2 regions of the Desulfosporosinus meridiei DSM 13257 genome follow, and region 1 is predicted to be linked to the other one. Evidence: predicted binding sites of a transcription regulator. Region 1 holds the regulator's gene; the other holds the start of a gene.
What was found. The regulator HrcA, encoded in region 1, represses chaperone genes, less so after heat shock. The targets are predictions, from matches to a motif close to TGTTAGCACTCNNNNNNNNNGAGTGCTAACA.
Positions count from the first base shown of each region.

Region 2: a site for HrcA is predicted at 3,849-3,879, ahead of groES (co-chaperone GroES). Genes of this name have one in related genera too.

Region 1 is NC_018515.1:4,159,602-4,166,186, reverse strand. It holds gene lepA (translation elongation factor 4) at 1-1,759, shown strand, start outside; gene hemW (radical SAM family heme chaperone HemW) at 1,780-2,997, shown strand; gene hrcA (heat-inducible transcriptional repressor HrcA) at 3,183-4,214, shown strand; gene grpE (nucleotide exchange factor GrpE) at 4,556-5,158, shown strand; gene dnaK (molecular chaperone DnaK) at 5,178-6,585, shown strand, end outside.
Region 2 is NC_018515.1:745,841-752,425, reverse strand. It holds gene DESMER_RS03480 (IS1182 family transposase) at 41-1,627, opposite strand; gene groL (chaperonin GroEL) at 1,845-3,485, opposite strand; gene groES (co-chaperone GroES) at 3,520-3,804, opposite strand; gene DESMER_RS03465 (NYN domain-containing protein) at 4,094-4,918, opposite strand; gene DESMER_RS03460 (DMT family transporter) at 5,112-6,044, shown strand; gene mog (molybdopterin adenylyltransferase) at 6,147-6,585, opposite strand, start outside.

The DNA of each region.
Region 1 (6,585 bases):
TATCGATCATGGTAAATCTACTTTAGCTGATCGACTGATTGAATATACTGGGGCTTTGACTAAGCGGGAAATGGAAGCACAAGTCCTAGATTCCATGGATTTAGAACGTGAACGTGGAATTACGATTAAGCTGCAGGCAGTTCGCTTAAGTTATCAGGCTCAGGATGGTGAGGTTTATGAGCTTAATCTGATTGACACTCCGGGCCATGTGGATTTTACCTATGAGGTATCTCGTAGTTTAGCTGCTTGCGAAGGGGCCCTATTAGTTGTCGATTCCGTTCAAGGAATTGAGGCTCAGACTTTAGCAAATGTTTATTTGGCTTTAGAAAACAACCTGGAGCTGATCTCGGTTATTAATAAGATTGACCTGCCTAGTGCCGAGCCTGAACGTGTGAAGCAGGAGATCGAAGATGTTATTGGCTTGGATGCCAGTGAGGCTATTCTAGCTTCGGCAAAAACGGGAATCGGAATTGAGGAGATCCTGGAGAGAATTGTGACCATGGTGCCACCTCCTCAAGGAGATGATGAAGAGCCGCTGAAAGCCTTGATCTTTGACTCCAAGTTTGATGCCTATAAAGGTGCCATTTCCTATGTCAGAATTGTTGAGGGAAGAGTTGCTAAAGGGACAAGAATGCAGATGATGTCCACCGGGAAATCCTTCGAGGTAACTGAGGTTGGGGTTTTTGCGCCTTCAATGCGTATTGTGGACGAACTTAAGGCTGGTCAAGTTGGATTTATTGCCGCCAGCATCAAAAACGTTAAGGATACTCAGGTGGGGGATACCATTACCGATGCAGATAATCCGGCAGCTGAACCTCTTCCCGGATATCGAAAGGCAACCCCCATGGTCTTTTGCGGGCTCTATACTGTCGAGGCGAGCGATTATAATAAACTGCGTGATTCTTTGGAAAAGCTCCATCTAAACGATGCCAGCTTGATTTTTGAACCGGAGACTTCCGTGGCTTTAGGCTTTGGATTTCGCTGCGGCTTCTTGGGGCTGTTGCACATGGAGATAATTCAAGAACGGTTAGAACGGGAATATGATCTAAATTTGATCACTACGGCACCGAGTGTAATTTACAAGGTTAATACTGTTCAAGGGGAAGTATTGAATATTGATAACCCCTCCAATCTTCCGAAAGTTGATCAGATTGTCAGTATCGAAGAGCCCATTGTTAAGGCTACTATTTTGGTTCCGTCTGAGTACGTTGGCGCGATTATGGAACTCAATCAAGAAAAGCGCGGAGCCTATTGTAATATGGATTATGTCTCAACGAGTCGAGTAAAGCTGACTTATGAGCTACCCCTAAGTGAGATAGTTTTTGATTATTTTGATCAATTAAAGTCACGAACTAAAGGGTATGCGTCTTTGGATTATGAACTATCCGGCTATAAGGAAACAGATCTTGTTAAAATAGATATCCTCTTAAACGGGGAAATGGTGGATGCCCTTTCGTTTATCGTGCACCGTGCCAAGTCCTATAATCGTGGCAGGAAGCTTGTAGAAAAGCTCCGGGGTATTATTCCAAGGCACATGTTTGAAATTCCTATCCAGTCTGTAATTGGCAGTAGAGTTATTGCTCGTGAAACTGTTAATGCCATGAGAAAAGATGTCTTGTCTAAATGCTATGGGGGAGATATTTCCCGAAAACGAAAACTCCTGGAAAAGCAAAAGGCTGGGAAAAAGCGTATGAAGCAAGTGGGTAACGTGGAAATTCCCCAAGATGCTTTTATGGCCGTATTGCAGATTGAAGACTAGAAGAAAGAGTGTGTACGCCTATGCCGTCCTTATACGTTCACGTCCCATTTTGTCTCCAAAAATGTGACTACTGTGGATTTTATTCGCACTCACTTAAAAACTCATCCCCGGATCTTATCTCTGTGTATTTAGAGGGCTTAGAAATAGAGATGGCAAAGAGGCAAAAAGATACCCCTCCAGGGGTGTCTTCTCTTTTTATTGGAGGCGGTACTCCAACTATATTGAGTGAGCGGCAGTTAGAAGGGTTACTGGGAATGATTCAACGGTATTTCCCCATGAACCCAGAAGTCGAACAAACAATGGAAGGGAACCCGGGGACTATTACAGCTGGAAAGGCCAGGCTTATCCGGGATTTGGGGATCAACAGGTTTTCATTAGGGATTCAGAGTTTTGATGATGACTTGTTGCGTAATGTAGGGCGTGTGCACACTGCTGTAAAGGCCCGTGAGGCCATTGCCCACTTGAGATCGGCAGGATTTGAAAACCTCAATCTCGATTTGATGTTTGGCTTACCCGGACAAGGTCTGCAGGACTGGCAGGCATCCGTGGAGGAGGCCCTCTCCTATTCACCGGAGCATCTTTCCCTCTATGGGTTAATGCTGGAAGAAGGAACACCGCTTTTTGAACAATATGAGGTAGGTAATGGTATTAACAATACTAAGGGGGCCTCGCTCCGCAAGCAGTCCTTTCGATTAGAGCAAAAGGTTGAGGAGGGTTGTTTAAAAACACTTCCGAGTGAGGATCAGCAGGCTGAGATGCATGAATGGGCGGTAAGACGTTTAGGTATGGAGGGTTATCGGAACTACGAAACTTCAAATTTTGCCCTTCCCGGATATGAGTGTCGCCATAATTTAGGATACTGGCGGGGAGCGGATTATCTGGGAATGGGACCTGGCGGTGTATCATGTTTGAACAGGATGCGCTGGAAAAATATTGAGGATGTATGTGCATATAAAAACCTCTTATCTGAGGGGAAAAGTCCCATTGATGAGACCGGTCAAGAGGAATTGTCTTTACAAGAATGTATGGCTGAGCGGATGATTTTGGGATTGCGTCTAGAGTCAGGGGTTCATCTTAAAGAATTTGAAATTGACTTCGGAACTGATCTCAGGGATATTTATAGATCTGTTTTGGAACGCTATAAAGATACTGATATTTTTATTGTTGAGGGGGAGTATTTCCGCTTGAATCCTCGGTATTCCTTTGTCGCAAACTCCATCCTACAAGAATTTGTATAGTGGTTTAATCTCAAATATTTATCTTAAAATGATTCTTGACAAAGCCAAAATGAAGTGGTAATGTGAAGACATAAACTGTTAGCACTCATCGAGGTAGAGTGCTAACAACGAAGAAAATAATGAGTATGTACTTGTCAGTACATTTTGTATAAAGCAAGATCACTCAAGAAAGCGGGGAAGCATATATGCAAATGGATGAGCGCAAACGCAAAATATTGAGAGCGATAGTTCAGGATTATATTGCTACCGCCGAACCTATTGGATCTCGAACGATTGCTCGTAAGTTTGATCTGGGCGTATCTTCAGCAACTATACGAAACGAAATGGCTGATTTAGAAGAGTTAGGATTTATTGAACAACCCTATACCTCTGCGGGACGAATTCCTTCGGACGCAGGATATCGATACTTTGTAGATTGTCTGATGGATCCTCAAGAGCTTAATGCCGAGGAAATGGAGATCATTGAGCGTGAAAGCTCGAAAAGAATCAATGAGCTGCAGGAAGTGATTGCTCATACGGGAAAACTCTTATCCGAGCTTACAAACCTGACCAGTCTGGTGCTGGGTCCCCATAAAGGCAAAAGTACCTTTGGGAAAATGCATTTTCTCCCCTATCAACCTGGGCAGGTTATTATGGTCATCGTCAAAGAAAACGGGGCCGTGGAGAATCATATTTTGGATGTGGGCGAAAATCTCTCAGCGGAAGAACTTCAGCATGTGGCAGAGGTTTTTAACCAGAAGATGCGGGGATATTCCATAAGTCAAGTCAAACGCAGCATGCTGCATGAAATATATAGTGAATTATCGAGGCAAAGACTTTTAATAGATAACGCCATGGATATGTTAAGGGCTATCTTAGATGGTAAAGAGGAAGATGAACGTATCCATCTCGGTGGAACTCTAAATATGCTCAATCAACCTGAATTTAAAGATTTGGCTAAGGTCAAAACACTCTTCAAGGTGTTTGAAGATAATGAACCCTTGAAAAAACTGCTAACCCCCCGCCAGGAAGGACTAAATGTAACTATTGGTGGAGAAAATACATTGAAGGAATTTCGTGACTGCAGCCTGATTTCGGCGACCTATAAGGTCAATGGATTAACCATCGGGGCGGTGGGCGTACTTGGGCCGACCCGAATGGATTACGCCAAAGTAATAGCTATTGTCGATTTTATGACCCGGAGTATGACAGAAATTCTTACGCGACGCAGGCGGTGAATGAAGTTGCGAGGGGGGCTGGAGTGAAATTGCTCCGCTCACCACGGCGCCGTCGCTATCGAGCTTGATTACGAGGTGAGCGTTGGCAAACCTCTGGGCTGTTCTGAATGTGAACCTGTGCCACGCTGGCACCTCGTAATGTAAGCTCGATTGACGCGACTCTGCCTAAAGGTTCGCTGCGCAAATTTCACTCCAGCCTGGCTGGAGCGGGCGGGAGCTAGGAACCGGGGAATTGAGGCTGAATTGTTTGTTATAGATTAAGCGGTGACTGAGCCTTCTGGTTCATTCTATATAAATTAGTTAACACTTTACAGTGATTATGTTGCGAGAGGTGATTTTGCATGGCGCGAATGAGAGAAGAAACTCTCAGAGGCCCAAAAAGTATGGATGAGGGTCAAGTGGAGGATACGCAAGAGCGTGACCTTGAGAATCCTCCGGAAGAAGATAGTCTGGATAGTAACGATATGAGTCCTTTAGAAAAAATAATGACTCTGGAAGCTGAGCTTATTCAAGCAAAAGCCAAAGCTGATGAGCATAAAGATCATATGTTACGATTACAGGCGGAATTTGATAACTACCGAAAACGCACTCAGAAGGAAAAAACAGAGATCATTAAATATGCATCTGAACGCCTTATATCAGAGTTACTACCGGTTTTAGATAATTTTGAACGGGCGGCCAGTTCGGCCCAAGTAAACCCGGACTTCAATGCCTTCTCCCAGGGGATAGACATGATTTACCGTCAATTGCAAACTGCGCTTAACAAAGAAGGGCTTAAAGCAATTGAGGCTGCCGGGCAGCCTTTTGATCCCAATCTCCATGATGCGGTGCTCAGAGTAGAGTCTGATGAACATCCGGAAAACACAGTTGTCGAAGAACTACAAAAAGGATATTACCTTAAAGAAAAAGTTTTACGTCCCAGCATGGTTAAGGTTTCGAACTAGTTAAAGGAGGAAGATTATAATGGGTAAAATTATTGGTATTGACTTAGGTACAACTAACTCTTGCGTTTCAGTTATGGAAGGTGGAGAGGCTGTCGTTATCCCAAACGCGGAGGGAAATCGTACAACTCCATCTGTCGTAGGATTTTCTAAAACCGGTGAAAGACTAGTCGGTCAGGTTGCTAAACGTCAATCTGTTTCCAATCCGGATAAAACTGTTATTTCCATTAAGCGTCATATGGGAACAGATTTCAAAGTGAAAATTGACGATAAAACTTACAGCCCTCAAGAAATTTCCGCCATGGTTCTCCAAAAGCTCAAGACTGATGCAGAAGCTTATATCGGTCAACCCGTAACTCAAGCGGTTATTACAGTACCGGCATATTTTACGGATGCTCAACGTCAAGCGACTAAGGATGCAGGTTCCATTGCTGGACTTGACGTCTTGCGGATCATTAACGAGCCGACTGCTGCGGCACTTGCTTATGGTCTTGACAAAAAAGATGATTCCACGGTTTTAGTCTTTGACTTAGGGGGCGGTACCTTTGACGTATCCATTCTTGAGTTAAGTCAAGGCATGGTTGAAGTTAAGGCAACCAGCGGAAACAACAATTTGGGCGGCGACGATTTTGACCAACGCTTAATTGATTATATGGTTGCAGAATATAAGAAGAGCCATGGAGCAGATCTTTCCAAAGACCGAGTTGCCCTTCAACGTTTAAAAGAAGCAGCAGAAAAAGCTAAGATTGAGCTTTCCGGAGTTACCAGCTCCAATGTTAACCTGCCATTTATCACAATGACTGAGGATGGACCTCAACATTTGGATATGAATATTACTCGAGCTAAGTTCGATGAAATTACATCTGACTTGGTAGAATCCACCATTGGACCTACACGTCAAGCCATTGAAGATGCTAAATTATCTTGGAATCAAATTGACCAAATCATTCTGGTTGGTGGATCTACTCGTATCCCCGCTGTTGTAGAAGCTATTAAAAAAGTCAGTGGCAAAGAGCCTCATAAAGGGGTTAATCCGGATGAAGTAGTAGCTATGGGCGCTGCAATTCAAGGTGGCGTGCTCAGTGGTGAAGTTAAGGATATGATCCTGTTGGATGTTACTCCTCTTTCCTTAGGGATTGAAACCCTAGGTGGAGTTTTCACCCGGATTATTGATCGTAACACTACAATTCCAACCACTAAATCTCAAACTTTCTCAACGGCTGCCGATAATCAAACCTCAGTTGACATTCATGTCCTCCAAGGGGAGCGTGAAATGGCCAGTTACAACAAGACTTTAGGTCGTTTCCAACTCACAGGAATTCCTCCTGCACCCCGTGGTATCCCCCAAATCGAAGTTAAATTCGATATTGATGCTAATGGTATTGTTCACGTCTCGGCAAAAGATGTGGCCACCGGAAATGAACAGAAAG
Region 2 (6,585 bases), 1.5 Mb from region 1:
TAATAAGTTTCGAATAGGGAAGGCTAAACTGGCTGACCGTCTATCCCAAGACGACAGCCAGTTTTCTCATGTTATGGGCAATACAATGTAATCCCCACTCCAGCTTGACCTTTTCCAATCCTTTAAGGATAAATCGTCGCACACCAAAATTGCCTTTGATATCTCCAAAGACACTTTCCACCTCTATAGGTCTTAAACTGCGCATTTTTAGCCCGTATTCGCTCGTCAGATTAGCCCGTGCCTCTGCTTTTAGTTCATTGCCTTTAGGGTTAATGTAGATCTGCTTCTTGAAATCCGGATTATTACTTTGTTTGATACAACGTTTGAGGTATGGACAATCTTGACAATCATCACTTTGATAGACTCGAATGGTACTTCGGTAACCCCTCTTGCTTTTCTGAGTTTTTATGTACTTGAATCTTAGAACTCTCCTAAACCCGCACGTGTATTCATCCTTCTGTTTATCATATAGCCAATTTTGAACCAGGGTCGGATCAGGTTTCCCCTTGGCTGTTGCTTCCTTATGAAAAGTATTATATTTGACATAGTTCCCAAGGTTCTCTTGAGCTAGATATTCGTAATTCTCTTCACTGCCATACCCCGCATCGGCAACGATGTTGGCCGGAAGCTTACCCCCTAGGTTTTTCTTCAACTCTTCCAGGTGTTCTTTCAGGCAACTGGTATCGCCCGCCGATTGATGGATGGAGTATCCTACGACAAATTGATTTTCTGTTCCTATTTGGACATTGTAACCTGGCTTCAGTTGCCCGTTTTTCATGGCATCCTCTTTCATACGCATGAAGGTTGCGTCTGTATCCGTTTTTGAGTAACTATTGCGCTCTGCCAGCAGTTCCTCTTGTTTTTCGTATTTCTTCATACGAGGTAAGTAATCTTTCAGCAAGACTCTTTTAACTTTAATAAATTTCTTTTCCTTTGGGTTTTGGGTTAATCGTTCGTCGATCTTTTTAACCGCTTCTTCTATAGCCTGGGAGTCAATCGGTTTTTCTTCTCCTAGTTCTTCTAGGTTCCGGTCCCCATACTCTTCATTTTCTTTCTGATTGGCCAAATCCACAAATTCAAAGAGTTCTCGGCACTTTTCCCGCAACTTTTCTTTGTAGCGCTTGGTCGATTTTCCCCAGACCCAGCTGTACTTATTAGCATTAGCTTCTATTTTTGTCCCGTCTAAGAAGTAATTTTCCAGCTTGATATAGCCTTGTTTATGTAAAAGTTCAACAACCTCACTAAAAATCTCAACCAACACATCTTTCATACGTTCGCCCCGGAAGCTGTTGATGGTTTTAAAATCCGGACTATTTCCTCCGCACAACCACATATACATGATGTTTTCGCGGGCTGCCTTTTCTATGCGGCGGCTAGAAAACGTTTTATCGGCATAGGCATAAACGATCAGTTTGGTCATCATGACGGGATGATAACTCGAACGTCCACCTCCAGGATATTTAGCTAAAAGAGGTTCTAGATTCATTTGATCGAGAGCAGAGTTTACCACTCTGACCATATGATTGGGAGGAATAAGACATTCCAAATCTATTGGTAAGCTCAGTTGATTCTGATTGTACTCTTTGAAAACAACTTGGTTATGTACTTTCTTACCCGGTTTTGACAAGGGAAAACACCTGCCTCATTCGTACTTTCCTTGTCTTAATTATACCATTTTTCTTTCAAATACGCGGAAAAACCGCCGAAATCTAATGATTTCTAGCGGTTTCTCTCGGCTGTGTTTTCACACAGCCCCTATTTTCGATTCAAATGTGGTCAAAAACATGAGCATTCTTAGGTGCAGATACAGTAGACTAGCTGATACCAAGGGTTTCAGGCCAATCTTACATCATGCCGCCCATGCCACCCATTCCACCCATGCCACCAGGCATAGCACCTGCTCCGCCATCTTTTGAAGGCAGGTCAGAGACTAAGCATTCAGTGGTCAAGAGCATTGCAGCAATCGAACCGGCATTTTGCAGAGCTGAACGGGTAACTTTAGCCGGATCAACAATACCGGCAGCAATCATATCTTCATAGACTTCTGTTACAGCATTGAAGCCGATTCCTCTTGTACCGGATTCGCGAACCTTTCCAACAACAACGGAACCTTCATGTCCGGCGTTATTGGCGATTTGACGAAGGGGCTCTTCGAGAGCACGACGAACAATACTTACACCAGTTGCTTCGTCCCCAGTTAAGCTGAGTTTATCCAAAGCCTGGATTGCATCAATCAGAGTAGTACCTCCACCGGATACAATACCTTCTTCAACAGCAGCACGAGTAGCAGCTAAAGCATCTTCAATGCGGAGTTTCTTCTCCTTCATTTCAGTTTCAGTAGCAGCACCAACTTGGATAACTGCAACCCCACCTGCTAATTTTGCTAAGCGCTCTTGGAGCTTTTCACGATCGAAGTCAGAAGTTGTCTCATCGATCTGACGTTTAATAGCTTCTACGCGCTTCTTGATGTCTTCGGGGTTTCCCGATCCTTCAACAAGTGTAGTTTCCTCTTTGGTTACGCGGACTTGGCGTGAACGTCCGAGCATTTCAAGAGTCGTGTTTTCTAATTTAAGACCTAAGTCTTCAGTGATAACAGTTCCACCTGTTAGAACTGCGATATCTTCGAGCATCGCTTTACGGCGATCACCAAAGCCAGGAGCTTTAACACCAACGCAAACAAAGGTTCCGCGAAGTTTGTTAACTACGAGAGTAGCCAGAGCTTCTCCGTCGATATCTTCAGCGATTATCATTAGTTGGCGGCCAGCTTGAACTACCTTTTCAAGGACAGGTAAAACGTCTTGAATTGCACTGATTTTCTTATCAGTGATTAAAATGAAAGGATCATTGAGTACAGCTTCCATTTTTTCTGTGTCTGTAATCATATAAGCGGAAATATAACCGCGATCAAACTGCATTCCTTCAACAACTTCAAGCTCAGTGGTCATCCCTTTTGCTTCTTCAACAGTGATAACGCCGTCTTTTCCAACTTTTTCCATAGCTTGAGCAATCAGATCACCAATGGTTTTATCACTAGCGGAGATAGAGGCAACTTGAGCAATAGCTTCACTTGTTTCTACGAGTTTAGCATTAGCTTTGATGTCAGCCACAACAACTTCAACTGCTTGTTCAATTCCACGTTTAATGCCCATTGGGTTAGCACCTGCTGCAACATTCTTAAGGCCTTCACGAATAATAGCTTGGGCCAAAACTGTAGCTGTTGTTGTACCGTCTCCGGCAACATCATTGGTTTTAGTAGCAACTTCTTTGACAAGCTGAGCTCCCATATTTTCAAATGGATCTTCTAACTCAATGTCACGTGCAATGGTAACCCCATCATTAGTGATCAGGGGAGATCCGAACTTCTTATCGAGAACGACATTACGTCCTTTGGGTCCTAAAGTTACGCGAACAGCTTCAGCTAGAGCATTAACACCGCGTTCTAAAGCATGACGAGCGTCTTGATTAAAAATAATTTGCTTTGCCAACGTATATTCACTCCTTAAAAATTTTCTTATTCAATTAACCAAGAATGGCTAAAATATCGTTTTCTTTGAGGATTAAGTATTCTTCACCGTCATATTTGACTTCGGTTCCAGCATATTTTGAATAAATTACGCGGTCACCCACTTTGACCTCTAAAGCAATGCGTTCTCCTTTTTCTACTTTTCCAGGTCCAACAGCGACAATTTCACCCTCTTGTGGTTTTTCCTTAGCGGTGTCCGGCATAATGATACCGCTCTTTGTTTTTTCTTCCATCGGGAGTGCTTTAATAATTACCCGATCTGCTAGAGGTTTAATGTTCATGAAGAAAAGTCCCTCCTATTTTTTGTATTTTTTTATTAAATACTTGTTAGCACTCGACTCTATTGAGTGCTAACAATATATCTATAATAATATGCAAGGGGGTGCGGGAAAGCAACCCCCCTAATGCCGAAAAAATATGGATTTATACTCAATTCTCTCTAAAATCCTTATAATTTCTTTCGTTTTCATGCACTTGTTAATTTAAAGTGCTCAACCCCTCTCCCCTTGCGCATCTCCGTATTGTCTACCCACTATAATTGCCAGATTCAGAACCTTCTATGCATGAATTTTATTCTAAACTTAATTTTAATTGTCTCTCTGATACATTTTCATAAAGATCGCCTAATACCTCCTGAACCATTGGTTTTTTCAGATTAAGCAGGTAAATTTTAGTTTTGCCTATCCTCAAGTTTGGATCAGGGTGCTCTTTTTCTCTGAGAATATCTTCTTTAAGCATATAGCGGATAAACTCTTTCACTTGTGAGATTGAACGTCCAAGAAGTTCTGTCAATGCTGATCTGGCTTTTGTTGATGCTACGTAGGGTAACCGAGTTTGAAGTGTTCCAAGGATCTGAATTCCTTGTTCCAAATCTTGTTCAGGTTGGTACTCCGGTTCATGTTTCTCTTGCAAAATCCACTGTAAAAGGTCATCTTCTTCACAATAGGGCTGCAAAGCATGATGAACACTTCCAGAAACCCCAATCACTTTAACATCTTTACCCCAGGCTCTGATTTTCCTTAGTAATGAAAGAAAGTCTCCATCTCCTGTCAGTAATAAAAACATATCGAACGTGGAAGCTCTTGTCAGCAAGATTTCTTGTGCTTCAAGCATTAGCTCCAGATCTGCCGCATTACGGCGAATTTCAGTACTTGAATAATTATTTTTCCCATAAACATGCCTTGTAAAAACATTGGTTTTCTCAAAGCTTGTTTGGGTTCTCCAAAATTCTTCACGATCAAAGTTAGCGTATAGATAAATTGCCATTAAATAAATATCATTACGATCTGTATAAAGTTGTAAGAACTGAACTAACTGTTCCGGTGATAAGTCATACCCTCGGTCTAATAGACTAGTCCATATATTCTCATAATCCACAAAAGCTATGGCTTTCAAAATTGATCACCTCACCAGCCACTTTCTCCTATACTCTACTTTACGTAAATCCTTGGACAGACGTGACAAGCTTTGGTATCAATCCTAGTTGTTAGCAAAATCCTAAAAAGTCTAGTTTAGACCACAGGAGATTTTATGACAATGACGAACAATAACTAAAATTACATTCTGTCAGTACCGGGGGGAACAACGTTTGAAAACTTTAAGTGCAAAGGGAACAGGATTTATTTTCGGGATTTTTTCCGCCATTTTTTGGGGCACTAATGGAACTTTTTGTACATTAATGTCTAACCTTGGCATCAATACTACAAGTATCGCAATTCTCGCCCCTTCCTTTAATCTGGTCTTTTTCTCTACTCTGTTAGCTATTACTAATAAATCCGGTTTTAAAATTCCGATAAAATTCTTTGCCTTGTTATTGTTTGCCGGACTCATCTCAGCTATTACTAATACTGCATTCGTGAAGTCTGTTAATTATTTCCCGGTTGGAGTAGTTTCAACGTTAATCTTTTGCAACATATTTGTGATCATGATTATTTCGAGAATCGTATTTAAAAGCCCCATAACTCTAAAAAAAATCGGCGCTGCCATTTCTGCAATTTTCGGTATTTGTCTAGTTTTAGATGTCTTCAGCCAAGGTTTCAATCTAAACCTAAATGGAGTTATCTGGGTAATTCTAACCATACTGACATGGTCGATACTTATGACTCTTGAGAAATATTTATTAGATCAAGGAATCGATGAAAATGCAATACTGATGTATATTGCTTTATTTGCCGTAATAATCTTGTCTATTTCCAATCCACCTATAGCTCAAGTCAAAAATATTATTCAGATAGGCAATCAGACTAACGGCTATGCATTATTATTGATCTTAGGCTTTGGACTAATACCCCAAATAGGCTGTTATTCCTTATATATGAAAGGCTTGAAATACATCGAACCAAGCTACATGCAAATAATGTATTCTCTCGACCCTGTTGTTGCCAGTATTCTAGGTTTCTTGGTATTTAATCAGACAATGAAGCTTAGCAATATTTTAGGAATCTGCGTTATTATTGGAGTTGTAATCTATATTCAAATTGCGGAAAATCTGATGCCAGACAGAACGCAGGTTGTAATCTAAATTGAATTATTTAAGGTTAGATAAGTAATAGTTTATTGCAAAACAATAGAGAGATTGACATCCGTGCCAATCTCTCTATTGTTTTGGGTTCAGCCTCTATTTTTATTGATTTTGGGTTGCTTGAGATGTCGATGCACATTCACTAGCTTCTCCTTTGAGAATTTGAATCCCATGAGGTATCGCCGGTGCGATAGCAGCAAAACACTCACGCACTGCCTTAGGGCTACCTGGCATATTAATAATCAAGGTTCTCTTCCTAAGGGCTGCAATAGCCCTGCTTAACATGGCCTTTGGCGTTACCTTAAGGCTTTCCATGCGCATCACCTCAGCAATGCCAGGAACCATACGATCAGCTACAGCTAGAGTAGCTTCCGGTGTTACATCTCGAATCGAGAATCCTGTTCCACCCGTCGTGAGAATCAAATCCAAGTTGAGCTCATCTGCCCATTGGCACATGGTTGCTTCTAATTGTGCTTGGTCATCGGGAAGCACTATATACTCTACAACTTCGCCATCAATTTCCTGAACGAGCTTGCTGAGG